2 regions of the Pseudoclavibacter sp. Z016 genome follow, and region 1 is predicted to be linked to the other one. Evidence: predicted binding sites of a transcription regulator. Region 1 holds the regulator's gene; the other holds the start of a gene.

Evidence for each region. Region 1 encodes LexA, which represses DNA repair genes until DNA is damaged. Its sites were predicted from a motif close to TCGAACANNTGTTCGA; they were not measured.
Region 2: the regulator LexA is predicted to act here: its motif matches at 1,931-1,946, upstream of C5B99_RS15600 (HNH endonuclease signature motif containing protein).

What each region holds. Positions count from the first base shown of each region.
Region 1 covers NZ_PSTU01000010.1:109,706-117,921, reverse strand. The annotation lists gene hisB (imidazoleglycerol-phosphate dehydratase HisB) at 1-81, opposite strand, end outside; gene C5B99_RS06015 (histidinol-phosphate transaminase) at 91-1,179, opposite strand; gene C5B99_RS06010 (LysM peptidoglycan-binding domain-containing protein) at 1,225-1,542, opposite strand; gene lexA (transcriptional repressor LexA) at 1,768-2,421, shown strand; gene hflX (GTPase HflX) at 2,535-4,061, opposite strand; gene C5B99_RS05995 (class I SAM-dependent methyltransferase) at 4,098-4,709, shown strand; gene dapF (diaminopimelate epimerase) at 4,678-5,589, opposite strand; gene miaA (tRNA (adenosine(37)-N6)-dimethylallyltransferase MiaA) at 5,645-6,562, opposite strand; gene miaB (tRNA (N6-isopentenyl adenosine(37)-C2)-methylthiotransferase MiaB) at 6,559-8,082, opposite strand; gene C5B99_RS05975 (hypothetical protein) at 8,150-8,216, shown strand, end outside.
Region 2 covers NZ_PSTU01000017.1:83,244-91,459, forward strand. The annotation lists gene C5B99_RS15595 (hypothetical protein) at 1-278, opposite strand, end outside; gene C5B99_RS15600 (HNH endonuclease signature motif containing protein) at 275-1,822, opposite strand; gene C5B99_RS15605 (DedA family protein) at 2,195-2,914, shown strand; gene C5B99_RS15610 (MFS transporter) at 3,115-4,311, shown strand; gene C5B99_RS15615 (hypothetical protein) at 4,575-4,781, shown strand; gene C5B99_RS15620 (GntP family transporter) at 4,895-6,370, opposite strand; gene C5B99_RS15625 (NAD(P)-dependent oxidoreductase) at 6,458-7,360, opposite strand; gene C5B99_RS15630 (four-carbon acid sugar kinase family protein) at 7,408-8,216, opposite strand, start outside.

The DNA.
Region 1 (8,216 bases):
CCCGTCGAGGTTCAGGCTCAGCTCGATCGAGGACTCGCTCGTCGCGCGTGAGACGGTCGCGGTGCGTGGCGTCGTGGTCATCGCTCCAGCCTAGGCCTTCCCTGCATCGGTGATCTCGGCGAGTGCGGCCAGGAACGCGCTCGTCTCCGCGCGCGTCCCGGCGGTCACCCGAAGCGCGTTCGGGATGCCGACATCCCGCACCAGGATGTCGCGGTCGAGGAGCTGCTGGAACGTAGCCGCGGGATCCGCGACGTCGCCGAACAGCACGAAGTTCGCGCCAGACTCCCAAGGCGTGTAGCCAAGACGGGGCAGCTCCACCAGCAGGCGGTCGCGCTGCTCGCGGATGGCGTCGACCTGCTGGAGCATGATCTCCGAGCACTCGAGCGCTGCGGTCGCGGCGGCCTGGGTGATCGCGGAGAGGTGGTACGGCAGCCGAACGAGTCGGACGGCGTCGACGACGGCCTCGTGAGCCGCGAAGTACCCGACGCGGGCGCCAGCGAAGGCGAACGCCTTGCTCATGGTCCTCGAGACCACGAGCCGCTCGCGACCCGGGAGAAGGGAGAGCGCGGTCTCCCGACCATCAGGGAGGAACTCGGCGTAGGCCTCATCGACGATCAGGATGCCGTCGGTCGCGTCGTACGCAGCCGCGATCACGTCGAGATCGGTGACGGTGCCCGTGGGGTTGTTCGGCGTGCAGATGATGGTGATGTCGGGGCGCTCTCGACGAAGTGCCTCCGTGACGAGGTCCGCGGTCAGCGCGAAGCCGTCAGCGCGTGACACCGGAATCCATTCGGACCCAACCCCTCTGGCGAGAAGGGGGTACATCGAGTAGCTGGGTGTGAAGCTGAGCACGCTGCGCCCGGGGCCACCGAAGACCTGCAGCAGCTGCTGCATGATCTCGTTCGAGCCGTTGGCGGCCCACACCTGTTCGGGACCGATGCCCCGGCCCAGGTAGACGCTCAGCTGCTCGCGCAACTTCGTGAACTCGCGGTCCGGGTAGCGATTGAGTCCGGGGAGCTCGCGGGCGATCGCCTCGATGATTCGCCTGGCCACGACCTCCGGCACGGGGTGCGGATTCTCGTTGACGTTGATGGCAACGCGCACCGGCTGCTGCGGCGCTCCGTAGGGGGTGAGTCCGCGGAGGTCGTCACGGATGGGCAGGTCTTCGAACGAGGTCACCGCACAAGCCTACGACGCGGTCTGCGCCTGGAATGGGCTGTGGACTCAGTCGAGTGGGAGGGCGAGGCGCTGCCCGGCCTGAACCGTGCCGTTCTCAAGAGCGTTGAGCTTGGAGATCTCGACGATGACGTCGCGGATATCGGAATCGCCCGCGACCTCCTCGGCGATGCCCCAGAGCGTGTCGCCAGCGCCGACGGTGACGTACTCGAACTCGACGCCTGCGGCGTCGCTCGAGGCCGCCGCGGAGTTCATGTGCGTGGCCCCGAGGGCGATGGCTGCGGCGACGGGCAGCGCAGCGATGGCGAGCAGGACACGACGGCCTCGGACGGTGAGGCGGAGTGGTGCAACGGCAGTGGTGTTCATGATTCCTCCTGATTCGTCCACATCTTCGAGTGGTCGAATGTATGTACTGAATATAGCTACGAACAAAGTGCCAAGTCAAGGCTTCCAGTTCGAATCTCTCGAACTTTCATCCACAACACTCGAAGAAATGTTTCGTACCTGCGTGCACCCTCGGTAGGGTTGGCGCTATCAGGCAGTGCATCACCTGCCACCGACATTCCGTGTCGGAGAGCGGACGGAGACGACATGGCCAAGAAGCCAGCGAGCGACATCTACAGAAAACTGACCGAGAAGCAGGAGCGCATCCTGACCTGCATCATGGAGTCGGTGCGCACGCGCGGGTACCCGCCGAGCATGCGCGAGATCGGCGACGAAGTCGGCCTCGTCTCCTTGTCGAGCGTCACCCACCAGCTCGGCCAGCTGGAGAAGTTCGGCTACATCAAGCGCAATCCGGGCATGCCCCGCGCCCTCGAGGTGCTGGTGCACTTCGACCACACCGACGATGGCGATTCCAACGAGACGGCTGAGGCCGCGTTCGTCCCGGTGGTCGGCAGGATCGCAGCCGGCATCCCGATCACGGCGGAGCAGCAGGTCGAAGACGTCTTCGCGCTCCCCCGTCAGATCGTCGGCAAGGGAGAGCTCTTCCTGCTGCGTGTCGTTGGCGAGTCGATGATCGATGCTGCCATCTGCGACGGCGACTGGGTCGTCGTGCGGTCACAGCGCAACGCGGAGAACGGCGACATCGTCGCCGCGATGCTCGACGGAGAAGCCACGGTCAAGACCTTCCGCAAGCGTGACGGCCACATCTGGCTGCTCCCCCGCAACAGCGACTTCGAGCCCATCCTCGGCGATGAGTCCGAGATCCTCGGCAAGGTCGTCGCTGTCCTCCGCTCCATCTGAGAGCAGCCGGAAGCACCGGCGCCTGCACACGTCAGCAGATGCAGAAGAGCGGCGAGCCCGATGGGCTCGCCGCTCTTCTGCATGCCTCCCTCAGGAGGACTGAGGCGTATGCGTCAGCCTGCGACCGCGAACGCCTCGAACAGTCCGAGCTGGTCGGGGTGGACCCGGGCCTTGAGCCGCGTGCCGCTCTCCACGTGCTCGAGCTCGAGCACGGCACCTCGCTCGTGCAGGTAGGAGACGAGATCGCCGCGCTCGAAGGGCACAAGGACCTCGATGGTCACCTCGGGGGTTGGCAGGAGCTCGGCGATGCGCCCGAGCAGCAGGTCGATGCCCTCACCCGTGTGCGCGGAGACGAAGAGGCCGTCGGGGGCGAGCCCCTGGAGCTCGAGGCGTCGATCGCTATCGACCAGGTCGGCCTTCGTGAAGACCACGATCTCGGGAACATCGTGGGCTTCGACCTCTCCGATGACGTCTCGCACCGTGGCGAGCTGCGCGGCGGGATCCGGGTGGGAGGCATCGACGGCATGCACGATGACATCGGCAGCCTGCAGCTCCTCGAGCGTCGAGCGGAAGGCTTCGACCAGCTGGTGGGGCAGGTTACGCACGAAGCCGACCGTGTCGGCAATCGTGTAGGGGCGGCCGTCTTCCGTCGCCGCCTTGCGCACCGTCGCGTCGAGGGTCGCGAAGAGAACGTTCTCGACCAGGACGCCCGCATGCGTGATGCGGTTGAGGAGGCTCGACTTGCCGGCGTTCGTGTACCCCACGATCGCGACGGCCGGAACCTGGTTGCGCTGTCGGGTCGCGCGCTTCACGTCACGCGAATCCTTCATGTCGGCGATCTGGTGGCGAAGCTTGGCCATCTTCGTGCGGATGCGCCGACGGTCGAGCTCGATCTTGGTCTCTCCAGGGCCTCGTGACCCCATGCCGGCACCGCCGGAGCCGACCTGGCCACCGGCCTGCCGGGACATCGACTCGCCCCATCCGCGAAGGCGCGGGAGCATGTACTCCATCTGCGCCAGCTCGACCTGCGCCTTGCCCTCGCGGCTCTTGGCGTGCTGGGAGAAGATGTCGAGGATCACCGCGGTGCGGTCGATGACCTTCACCTTGATCTCGTCTTCGAGCGCGCGACGCTGGCTGGGCGCGAGCTCGGTGTCGGCGACCACCGTGTCGGCTTCGAGCGCCGCGACGATCTCCTTGAGCTCAGCGACCTTGCCTCGGCCGAGGTACGTGGCGGGGTCGGGGTTCGGCCGACGCTGCAGCACGCCGTCGAGGACGACGGCTCCCGCAGTCTCGGCGAGTGCGGCCAGCTCCTGCATCGAGTTCTCGGCCTCCTCGAGGGAGTTCCTGCGGTAGACGCCGACGAGCACGACCCGCTCGAGGCGCACCTTGCGGTACTCGACCTCGGTGACGTCCTCGAGTTCCGTTCGCAGGCTCTCGACTCGTCGCAGCGACTGCCTGGCTTCTCGTTCGAGCTGGTCGCCGTCGGCCTCGCCGTCATAGCTCGTGCTGGCGCCGTCCTGCAGCGCCTGCGCTCTGCCGGAGGAGAACAGGGTCATCGTGGCGCCCGGTTCCTTCGCGGCTCGGAGGATTCGGTCGATCGCGTCGTTGCTCTCGCCTGGAGGAGTCTCAGAATCTCGCATATTCGTACTATTCTACGCCGGTGCTAGCGTCTAGGGGTGACCGCTCAGCATTACTTCTCAGCAACCCCGGACGGGCCTCTCGAGCGGCGACGCGTCGTCGCCAACCTCCGGGGCCGAACGGTGACCGTCATCACGGCAGGCGGTACCTTCAGCCCTGAGCACGTGGACCGCGGCACCCAGGCGCTCCTGCACGCAGCACCCCCGCCGCCCTCGACCGGAACCGCGCTGGACCTCGGGTGCGGCTGGGGACCGATCGCGCTCGCACTCGCACTCGAGTCGCCCGAACTGGACGTGCGGGCCGTCGACGTCAACGAACGGGCGCTGCTGCTCACCGGTGAGAACGCGCAGGCCCTCGGACTCGACAACATCACGCCGACGCGCCCCGAGGATGTCCCCGAGGACACGACCTTCGACCTCATCTGGTCGAACCCGCCCATCCGAATCGGCAAAGAGGCCCTGCACGAGCTGCTCTCCGCGTGGCTGCCGCGCCTCAGCGCCGAAGGAGAAGCCTGGCTCGTCGTCGCCAAGAAGCTCGGCGGCGACTCACTGCAGTCCTGGATCGCGGCGCAGTTCGGACCAGAGCTGTCCGTCGAGCGGCACTCGACGGACGCGGGCTTCAGAGTGCTGCGGGTGAGGCGTGTTCGCTAGCGAGCTCGTCCTCGATACTGCCAGTGAAGGCGATCTCGGCCGGCCCCGCCAGGAAGACATGCTCGACGCCGTCGACAGCTCCGACCGTCACCTGCAGCACGCCACCCGGCACACCGACCGACCAGGCATCCGGCGCGCCAGCGCCCGCCCAGTAGCGAACCGCCAGTGCTGACGCGACGGCCCCGGTGCCGCAGGAGAGGGTCTCGCCGACGCCCCGCTCGTGCACGCGCATCCGGATGTGCCCGACGCCGTCCTGCACGAGCTGGTCGTGCGGGACGACGAACTCGACGTTGGCTCCCAGCTCAGGGGCTGGATCGATGAGCGGTGCATGGAAGAGCTCGAGCCGCTCGAGCTCTTCCTCGCTCGAGAGCGCGACGACGACGTGAGGGTTTCCGACGTCGATCCCGAGCCCCGGGCGTGAGACGCCGATGTGCGGGACGGTGACGAGCGGCTCGCCACCTTCGAGGCGCCACGGCCCCATGTCGACCTTGAAGCCCGTGCCGTCTCGCTCGACGACTCGCAGACCGGCACGCGTGCCGATCTCCAGCCGCTCACCCGCCTCAAGGGTCACCAGCCCTGTTTCCGTGAGGAAGCGCGCGAACGCGCGCACCCCGTTGCCGCACATCTCCGCGATCGATCCGTCGCCGTTGCGGTAGTCCATGAACCATTCGGCCAGGGGGTGGGCTGCCTGCAGCTCGCGCCCTTCAGCGAGGTTCTGCGAGCGAACCGCTCGGATGAGACCGTCCGCGCCGACACCGAAATTGCGATCGCACAGCCGCGCCACGCGCTGAGGCCCGAGGTCCAGCTCCCCGTCCGGGTCGGAGACGAGGACGAAGTCGTTGCCGGTGGCCTGCGCCTTGGTGAACGCGAGTTGTGTCATGGGGCCAATGCTACGGAACTCTCGATCCCCGTGTGCGCCGTGCGTGGTCTCCCGGTCAGAGTCCGGCGGCCTGGAGGATGCGCTGCGCCGCGAACCCCTCCCCGCTCTGGGCGCGGACCGCGCTCTCGTAGCGTCGGAACCAGGAGACCTGGCGCCTGGCGTACTTCCGGGTCAAGAGCTGCGCCTCCGCGATCGCCTCGGCACGGCTCATCTCGCCCCGAAGCTCCGCGAGTGCCTGCTGGTACCCGATCGCGCGCTTGGCGGTGCCGCCCTGCTCCAGCCCGGCCTCGGCAAGCGCCTGCGTCTCCTCCAGCAGCCCCGACTCCCACATGCGCTCGACGCGGGCGTCGAGCCTGGGGGTGAGCACCTCCCGGTGCTCTTCGACGACGGCGAACGTCACGTCCCGCCATCTGGCTTCCTGGTCAGGCAGCTGAGCGCTGAACGGCTCCCCCGTGACCTCGATCACCTCGAGCGCCCGTACGAGGCGCCGTCCGTTGCGCGCGTCGATGGTGGCCGCGGCCTGGGGGTCGAGTGCACGGAGCCGCGCGAAGAGCGGACCGGGACCCTCGAGCTGCAGCTCCGCCTCGAGTTCGGCTCGCACGGCGGGGTCGGTCCCTGGAAAGCGCAGATCGAAGCAGACGGCCGCGATGTAGAGCCCCGAGCCCCCGACGAGGATGGGCACATCTCCCTCGGCCTCGATCTCCTCGATCAGCCCTCGAGCCCGCTCTTGATACCAGGCGACACTCGCGTCTTCCGTGACATCGAGCACGTCGAGCAGGTGATGCGGCACCCCCTCACGGTCTTCGGGGGCGAGCTTGGCGGTTCCGACATCCATGCCCCGATAGAGCTGCATGGCGTCGGCGTTGATGACCTGAGCTCCGCGCCCGGAGGCGCGCAGGCGGGCGGCGATGTCCAGCGACAGCTGCGACTTCCCCGTGCCGGTTGCTCCCCCGATGGCGATGAACACGCTCAGCCGCGCCGGATCGTCGGGAGTCCGAGCGAGACGCGAGCAGGTGCCCCGGCCGGCGCGGGGACTGCGCAGCTCTCGGCAAGCGAGCGGTCCCAGGCGTCCCCCGCTCTCGTGCGACGGACGTCGAGGCGGCTCGATGTGGCATCTGCGACGAGGTGGAACGATGCCGCTCCCGTGATCTCAGCGGTGACGACATCACCGGGTCGTGGACGTTCTGCGCCGTCTGGGAGCGAGAAGTGCACAAGCCGGTTGTCCTCCGAGCGTCCCGACATGCGGTGTGTCTCGTCGTCCTTCTTGCCTTCTGCTGCGCTGACCAGGATGCGCTGGACGCTGCCGATCAGCTTCTCGTTCTCTTCCCGGCTGATGCGATCCTGCAGCTTCATGAGTCGCTCGTAGCGCTCCTGCACGACTGCCTTCGGCACCTGATCGGGCATCGTCGCGGCCGGGGTTCCTGGCCGGATGGAGTACTGGAAGGTGAATGCGCTCGCGAATCTGGACGCCTCGACGACACGCATCGTCTCTGCGAAGTCTTCCTCGGTCTCGCCGGGGAAGCCGACGATGATGTCCGTCGTTATCGCGGCGTGAGGCATCTGCTCGCGGACGCTGTCGAGGATGCCGAGGAACTTGGCGCTCCGATAGGAGCGCCTCATGGCCTTCAAGATGCGGTCGGAGCCCGATTGCAGCGGCATGTGCAGCTGGGGCATCACGTTGGGCGTCTCGGCCATGGCATCGATGACGTCCTGCGTGAAGGCCGCCGGGTGCGGGCTGGTGAAGCGCACCCGCTCGAGCCCATCGATGTTGCCAGCGGCACGGAGGAGCTTGCTGAACGCCTGCCGGTCGCCGAACTCGACTCCGTACGAGTTGACGTTCTGCCCGAGGAGGGTGACTTCGATGGCGCCATCGTCGACGAGCGCCTGGATCTCGTTCAGGACATCGCCTGGCCTGCGGTCCTTCTCCTTGCCCCGCAGAGATGGGACGATGCAGAACGTGCAGGTGTTGTTGCAGCCGACGGAGATCGAGACCCACCCCGAGTAGGTCGAGTCACGCTTCGTCGGAAGTGTGGAGGGGAACACGTCGAGGGACTCGAGGATCTCGAGCTGTGCTTCCTCGTTGTGCCGGGCTCGCTCGAGGAGACTCGGGAGCGCACCCATGTTGTGCGTGCCGAACACGACGTCGACCCATGGGGCCTTCTCGAGGATCGTCCCGCGGTCCTTCTGCGCGAGGCATCCGCCGACGGCGATCTGCATGCCCTCGTGCTCGCGCTTGATCGCGGCGAGCTGGCCGAGGTTGCCGTAGAGCCGGTTGTCGGCGTTCTCTCGAACCGCACAGGTGTTGATGACGACGATGTCCGGGTCGGCTCCGTCGGCTTCGACGTAGCCTGCCGCACGAAGGGATCCGGACATGCGCTCGGAGTCGTGCACGTTCATCTGGCAGCCCAGAGTGCGCACTTCGTAGCTCCGCGGAGTACCGTCCGGCTTGAGTGCTGCCGGGGATGATGCGATGGGTGTGGCTGTCTCGCTCATGATCCGTCAATTCTACGTTCGCTTCACGCCTGGCCATTCCCACCGCTACGCTGACGGGATGCGAGCCATGACCTCAGATGACGGCGTCACGCCGGCGACTTCTCTTGCTCTTCAGCGAGGTCTGCTGCAGACCG
Region 2 (8,216 bases), on a different contig from region 1:
GCCACTCCCCACTCGGGCATGCCGGTGATGAGGTCGAAGCCCCGCCTGTACGTCTCGGAGTGGTCGCGGTCGATGCCAGCAAGGACGGCCCGGCCGTCGGGGAGCGGGGTGAGCCGAGCCCAGCTGCCACCCCCGTCGGAGTAGAACCAGCCGTGCTCGTCGGCGCGGGAGTTGTCGCCACCCTCGCCGAGGATCGCGGTCTCGATGGCCGCAGCGAGCGCCCAACGCCCCCTGATTACCTCGATGGTGGGGAACTGCCGAGTTCGGAATGCTGTCATGCGCTCATCTTTCCAAGCACCTCCTCGGCGCTGCTGGGTGTTGCTTGGAACTGGACCGCGCGCGGTGTCTCGCGGATGCGCATGCGAGCCACCCTGGGTCCGGTTGCGGGTTCGACCTTCCACGTCCGGCTCTGCGCGGGCGAGATGGTGAGCCGACCCAGGTGCACTTCGTGGTGATGGAAGGTGCAGAGCGCGATGCCGTTGCTCGTGTCGGTGCGTCCGCCTCTCGACCACGGGGTGACATGGTGGATCTCGACGGTGTCGAAAGGGAGCTCGCACGCGGGCGCTCTGCACCCACCGTCCCGGGCGAAGACCGCTCTCCGTTGAGCCGGGCTGAAGAGTCTTCGCTTGCGGCCGAGCTTGAGGACTTCGCCGTCGTCGTCGACGAGCGCAACCCGGATGATGCCATCGCAGAGGATGCGCAGGGCCGCCTCGACCGGGACAGCCTCGCCGCTGTGCTCGAGCCGCGAGATGTCCGCCAGCGTCTCGGCGGCTCCCGCGAGACCGGCCCGCGTGACGGTCATGACCAGGGTGGGCGCTTCGCCGCCGGTCCGGGGCGCGCGTGGGGACTCGGCATGCTGAGCGAAGACCGAGACGAGCGCGTCGATGCGTCGCTGAGAGAAGCTGCGATCGTCCCGGATCTGCGGCTCCTCCTGAGGAGCGAGGGTGCCGCTGGGCTCGTCGCCTGCTTCGCACGCGTGGTCGCGCCGCGGCGAGAGATACGCGTCGAGGACGCGCATGATGGTCTCGCCCTGCTCCGGGGTCGCGAGGAGCCTGCCCTGCACCATGCCGTCAGCGCGACGGGTGAAGGAGAGTCCTCGCTTCGCGGCTTGACGTTCCGCGTTGGGCTCCGCGCCGTCTGGGTCGAGGAAGGCCACCCACACGGCGGCCTGCTTGGCCAGACGCTCCGGCGACGCCGGCTCGTCGTCCTCCTGGGTGAGCCCGCACGCGGCCTGGACGAGCTCGTACTCTGCGCGATCGAGGTCGCCGATATCGACGCTGCCGCCCGCTTCGCGCTGCCCTGCGACGATCGCCGACGCCTGCGAGAGCGTCACCCGCCCTTCCGCGACCGCGACTGCGACCTGGCTCCGTGTGGGCCGAAGCGCCTCGCCCGTCATGCTGATGCGCTCGCGCGTCGCCTCGGCGACCTCGCGAAGCTTGGCCGCCTCGGCTCGGCGAAGGCCGAAGGTCTGCCGCACGGCCTCGTGCACGGACCGGTACCCACCCCGACGCACCAGAGAACCAGAGAAGGCCACCGGCGTGATCTCGTCTCGCCCGAGCAGCTCGGCCGTCATCTCCAAGATCGTCGCGTCGAGCATCCGCTTGCGAGCGGCCAGCTCTTCGAACGCGGCGAAGAACTCGGCGTCGAGCACCGACGAGACGGGCTGTCGCCCGTCGACCAGCGCCGTGACGACGGCCGTGGCTGCGATGCCGGACTCTCGCTCGACAGCAGCAACGCTCGCCGGTAGACCCGCGAGGACTCCAGCCCCTGCACCAGCACCAGCACCAGCTACTCCACCCAATGCGTGTTCGTCGTCGCCCATCGAACCCCCCCCCCTCATTGTCCCGGCACCCTCCACCCAAGGCATTTCTGCCTGCGGATTCACGTGCCGAGCTGGCTTCCCCCGAAGCCAGTCCCAGCCTATCGTGCATCGAATGTATATTCGAGCCCTGTGAAGAAATCCCACGTCACAGAACAGTAACTGGACGCTGAAATCACCAGCCACGCAGGCGAGCCCGCGCGCCTCCCAGCACACCTTCGACGCTACTTCTGGCCGCCGACATTCGGCGGGCGAGAGCACCCCGCGGGTACCCCGTCCAAGCTGTGTTCCTCCCAGGGCGCGCGCGGGATACTCTTTCGATCACCTCTGCTTCACTTACCGCCCCTGCATCTCAGCGACTGGACGCATCCTTCCGTGGCTCCCACACTCTTCCCCTGGCTCGACCCTGAAACGATCATTCACGGTGCGGGCCCCTGGGCGCTTCTTGTCGTGTGCCTCATCGTGTTCTCGGAGACCGGGCTCCTCGTCGGCTTCCTGCTGCCCGGCGACACACTGTTGCTCATCACGGGCCTGCTCGCCTTCTACCCGGGCATCGGCTTCGACATCTGGTGGGTGTGCCTCGCCATCGGATTCGCCGCGTTCCTCGGCGGCGAGGTCGGCTACCTGATAGGGCGAAAAGCGGGGCCGAGGATCTTCGAGCGCAAGGAGAGCGGCCTCTTCAGCGTGAAGAACGTCGAACGGACCAACGCGTTCTTCGAGCGCTTCGGCGGCCTCGCGGTCATCATCGCCCGCTTCGTTCCTGTCGTGCGCACCTTCGCTCCGGTGGCCGCGGGCGTCGGCAAGATGGACTACCGCAAGTACACGATCTACAACCTCATCGGCGCGCTCATCTGGGGCGCCGGCCTCACCTTCGCCGGCTACCTCCTCGGCTATGTGCCGGTACTCGGCGACTTCATCCGCGAGTACATCGACGTGATCCTGATCGTCGCGGTGCTCGCGACCGTGGTGCCCACGAGCATCCACTACCTCCTGAACTCGCGGAAGTCCCGCCGCGAGGCGGAGCAGCGCAGCCGCGATGAAGCGAAGAACCTCTCGCTTGCACCGAAGGACTTCGACCAGAAGCTCGGCGACTGAGCGTCGGGATCGCGGCGCCAGCTGCCCCGGCGCAGTGTGGACTCCGCCGCCCCGCGAACCGCCGGTAACAAGGCATGCCACCCTCCCGCGAGACTCGATTCCGGGCGCTGACGGGCGCCTCGAACGCGACGTAGGCTTGCCTGCGCGGCATGCTCTGCCGCGTCTCTCGACGGCGTTGCAGTGAGGAGTTCGGTTCACGGATGAGCGGCATCTGGCGGTACCAGTCGACCTCGATCCCCCTCCGACTGGCGAACGCCGGAGCAGTTGTCGCCCTTCCCCTGCTTGCCGTCGAGCAGCTCGGGGACGTCGCCGTCGGCGGTTTCCTCGTCGCCGTCGCCCTCTTCCCGAGCGTCATCGCGGCACCGCTCGTTGGCGCCCTCCTCGACCGGATGCGCCGCCCGAAGCTGCTCCTCATCATCGGGGGCACGATCACGGCGGCCGCCTACCTCTTCGCCTCACAGCTGGGCACACTGCCGATCGGCGTCATCGCCGTCATCCTCGCGGTCGCCGGGTTCGTGACTCCCGCCTACATGGGCGGCCTCTCGAGTTTCGCGACCGACAACATCGAGCCGGCCAGGAAGGCCTACGCGCAGGACGCGCTCTCCTACACGATCGCCTCGGTGGGTGGTCCGGCGCTGGCGGCGCTCGCGATCCCACTGGCGGGCTCAGCACGACTCGCGATGGTGCTCCTCGCGAGCCTCGCCCTCATCGGGGCGGTGGCCGGGTTCGGCATCCGGATGCACGCGAAGAGCGGCCCGGTGGAAGGCCTCGGGCGGACGATCGCTCGCGGCATGACGTACCTCGTCAAGCACAAGCCGATCGCGATCGTCACGATCGCCGGCACCGTCAGCCAGGTCGCCGGTGGCGCGCTCGGCATCGCCGCCATCGCCATCTCCCTGGAGCGGACCGGCTCCGAGGCGTCCGCCGCCTGGCTCGTCACCGCCTACGCGATCGGCGGCCTCGCCGGCGCCCTCTTCATGGCGGTCAGGACCTGGACCACCCGAGGCCCGGTCTGGGTCATGGGGATGGGCTTCGTCGCGACGGGCGTCTTCCTGCTCATCGCGGTGCCGGCGCTCCCGATCGGGTTCGCGTTCGCCGCTGTCCTCATCTCGGGTCTCTTCGCGGCACCGGCAAACGCCGCCATGATGCTGCTCCGCGACAAGGAGAGCAAGCCGAACGTGCGCTCGCAGGTCTTCACGATCGGCGCCGGCCTGCGGGTCACGGCGGCCGCCGTCGGCGCGGCCATCGCCGGGCTCATCGCGGGCTTCGACGCAGGCTCGCTGATCGCCGGGATGGCCATCATCTGGATCCTCTCCGGCTCCATCCTCTGGTTCTTCCCGAACCCGCCGGCGCGCACGGGCATCATCCCCGTGCAGAAGGGCCCGCAGGCGCCGTAGCGCGGGCCAGCAGGCCAACCGCCGCCACCTGAGGCGAGTCCGATGCCACGTCCGCGCAGGCAAACGCTGCCAGCCAAGTGGCCAGCAACACGCCCGGTGGAAGGGGCACTTGGCTGGCAGCGTTGGCACCCAGGCCCTGACGACCGCTTGGCCGCCACGGGCCAGCGAGGATGAGCGAGGAGCGAGCAGCGAGCGCTTCCCCGGCCGGCGTGGGAGACTCCCCGGAAGACGCGCGTGCGGCGCCTGAGCGAGCGGAGCATCCTATGACCGAGAACCCCGCCCTGGTGGTTGCCGTCATCGCGCTGGGCTTCGCGGCGGTCACGTTCCTCCTGGTGTGGATGCTGCACGCGGCCCCTCGCCCACCGCGCGACTCCGAGCTCTCCCCAGACGAACGGCGCCGACGAGCCGAGAACCCGGGTCCGGCGCCGACGAGCATCCGCTTCGATCACGGCAACAACTCGAGCTACTGACGCGAGAGACCTCAGCGCGGACGCCAAACGCTGCCAGCCGATGTGCCCCTTCCCGAACTCGGTGAAGGGCACATCGGCTGGCAGCGATCGCGGTGGGGCTGCGGAAGCCGTCGCTAGGCGACGCCCACGAGCAGCCAGACGACGAAGCAGAGCAGGAAGCCGACGAGGCCAAGCACCGTCGTGAGGACGGTCCACGTGCGGAGGCCGTCCGCGACGCCGAGGCCGAGGTACCGGGTGACGACCCAGAAGCCGGAGTCGTTGACGTGTGACAGGCCGAGTGCGCCAAACGCGATGGCGAGGGCGAGCAGCGCGACCTGGATCGTCGAGTACCCGCCGCCGAGGATCGACGCGCTGAGGAGGCCAGCCGTCGTGAGGATCGCGACCGTGGCCGACCCCTGCGCCGCGCGGAGGGCGAGCGAGATGAGGTACGCCATGATCATGAGCGGCATGCCGGTGGCGAGCAGCGTCTCGCTGAGTGCCGCGCCGATTCCGCTCTCGGTGAGGACGCGGGCGAACGCGCCGCCTCCGCCCGTGACGAGGATGACGACCGCGACCGGTGGGAGCGCCGCTTCGACGACGTCGCCGAGCTGCGATGCGCTCCAGCCGCGGCGGATGCCGAGGAAGAAGCTCGCGAGGAGGACCGTCACGAGGAGCGCGAACAGCGGGGCGCCGATGAACGCGAGCACATTGCGGATGGGGTCGCCGGCCGGCAGCAGCGTGGCGCCGACCGTGCCGAGGGCGATCATGATGAGCGGCGTGACGATGAGCGTCATGACCATGCCTGCGCTCGGCGGCGCGACCGTGCGCGCCTTGGTGGCGGTGCCGGACGCGCCGCCCTCCGAGCCGGACGCGCCTTCGGCGTCGGCGTCGGCGACGATCGCATCCGCCTTCTCCGTGCCGAACTCGGCGAACGACTTCGCCGTGGTCGAGAGCATCGTGAAGTTCTTGCGGTTGAGCCACTTCGAGAAGAAGTGCGAGACGACGGCGAGGACGAGGCAGACGGGGAGGCCGATCATGGTCACCCAGCCGAGGTCGGCGCCGAGGATTCCGGCGCCTCCGACGATTCCGGGGTGCGGGGGCATCGCGACGTGCACGGCGAGCATGATGCCGCCGACGGGTAGCCCGAACTTCACCGGGTCGACGCCTGCCGCCTTGCAGAAGCCGTAGATGATTGGCACGAGGATGATGAACCCGACGTCGAAGAACACGGGGATCGCGAGCACGAGGGCGGCGGCTGTGAGGGCACCGGCGACGCGCTTCGGCCCGAGCAGCTTCGTGAAGCGCCCGGCGAGGCTGGAGGCACCGCCGGAGATCTCGATGATCTTCCCGAGCATCGCGCCGAGCGCGACGAGGATCGCGACCGACCCGAGCACACCGCCCATTCCGGCGATGATCGACTCGATGATGCCGACGCGTGCCGGTTCGAGTTCCGTCTCGGGAACCGTCACGAGCGGCAGTCCCGTCGCGAGGCCGACGAGGACGCTCACGATGAGCAGCGCCAGGAAGGCGTGCACCTTGAGTTTGATGATCAGCAGCAGGAGGAGGCCGATGCCTCCAGCTGCGATCGCGAGCAGTAGAAATGTGGACAAGTCCGTCTCCTTTGACGAGGGCGCCGACGAGAGCGCTGACGAGGACGCTGACGAGCGCGTTGTTCGGGTGTGAGCGGGGGCTCTTGCTTACGAGTCGGTGGTCTTCGGGGCGAGGGCGAGGATGACGGCTGAGTCGTCGGACGCACCGAGCCCCTGTGCCTGGCCAAGGAGATACAGCTGCTCGGCGGCGGCGGCGACCGGTGTCGGGAGTCCGACTGCGCGGCTCGCCTTGCCGACGATGCCCATGTCCTTCACGAAGATATCGAGGCGGCTGAGCACCTCGGCGCCGTCCTCGTCGTACGCCTCGAGGATGCGGGGGCCGCGGTTCGCGAGCATGAACGAGCCCGCTGCTCCGGCGCCGAGCGTCTCGAGCGTCTTGGCCGGGTCGAGCCCGAGGCGCTCGGCGAGCGCGAGCGCCTCCGCTGCGGCCGCGATGTGCACGCCGCAGAGCAGCTGGTTGACGGTCTTCAGCGCCTGACCGTCGCCGGGGCGGTCGCCGACCACGGTGAGGGTGGATGCGAGGAGGCCGAGCACGGGCTGCGCCTTCTCTCGCGCTGCCGGCGTCGCACCGACGACGATGAGCAGGTCGCCCTCGCCCGCGCGGACGGGGCCGCCGGAGAGGGGCGCATCCACGAGCTCGACCGAGTGCTGCTCGAGGCGAGCGACGACGTCGGCGATGCCGTCGGTTCCGACGGTGCTCGTGAGGATCACGACTGCGCCCTCGTCGAGCTTGTCGGCGATGCCGTTCTCTCCGAACAGCACTTCATGCAGCTGCTCGCCGTTGCGGACGGCGAGGAGGACCGCGTCGACGCCGGCGACCGCGCTGGCCGCGGAGGCGTGCGGCACGATGCCCGCGGCGGCCGCGAGGTCGAGGCGCGGCTGCGCGATGTCGAAGCCGTTGACCGTGAGCTGGCTGCTGAGGCGGGTCGCCATCGGCAGGCCCATCGCGCCGAGCCCGAGGACGGCGACGGAGTAGGTGGAGGAGGTCATGGTTGCTCGTTTCTCGGTGCGTGTGGAGATCTCAGCGCTGTTGCTGATCAGTTGGATGCGGGAATGGGTGCGGATGCAGGTGCGTCGACGCCGACAGCGGCGCTCGCGTGGAACTTCTCGACGACCCGCGCGAGCGAGTCCTCGTCGCCGACGTTGCCGGCGAACACGACGTAGGGGATGCCGTCGGCCGGTCCCCCGACCGCCTGCCAGAGTGAGACGATGCCGGGCAGCATGGGGCCGCGGACGACGGCGTGACGGATCTCGAGGCCGTTCGTGGCGACGTCGCTCGAGGTGATCCCGCCCTTGGCGATGACGAAGCTCGGCGGCGTCACGCGGAGCGCGTGCGCGACGACCTCGCAGACGGCGGCAGAGACGTCTCTGGAGATCGCGAGGGAAGCGTCCGCGTCGTCGGTCTTCACGAGCTCGCGGCTCGTGTGGAGGATCACGTCGCCGCTCGCGAGCGCTTCGACGACGCGAGCCTTCGCCTCGCCGATGTGCGCGTCTCGGGCGTCCGCGTCGATGATCGCCGAGACGGAGAGCTCGACGGTCGGCAGGTGGGGATGCTCGGTCCGGAGGGCTGCGAGCTGCCGTGTCGTGAGGTCGACGTGCGAGCCGACGACGATCAGGCCGCCGGCAGCGGACTGGGCCACCCCGTCGCGCGCCAGCTGCGCCGGGGCGAGTGGGGAGGCGATCTCCTGCCCGATGCGGGCTCGCACGAACGGCGGCCCGACGCGGTAGAGGAACTGCTTGCCGTCGGCCTCCGCGAGCTCGAGCCCGAGGGCGACGATGCGGATGTCGTCCTCGATGACCACGTCGACGACGATCGGCTGACCGTCGCGCGCATCCTGCAGCACGC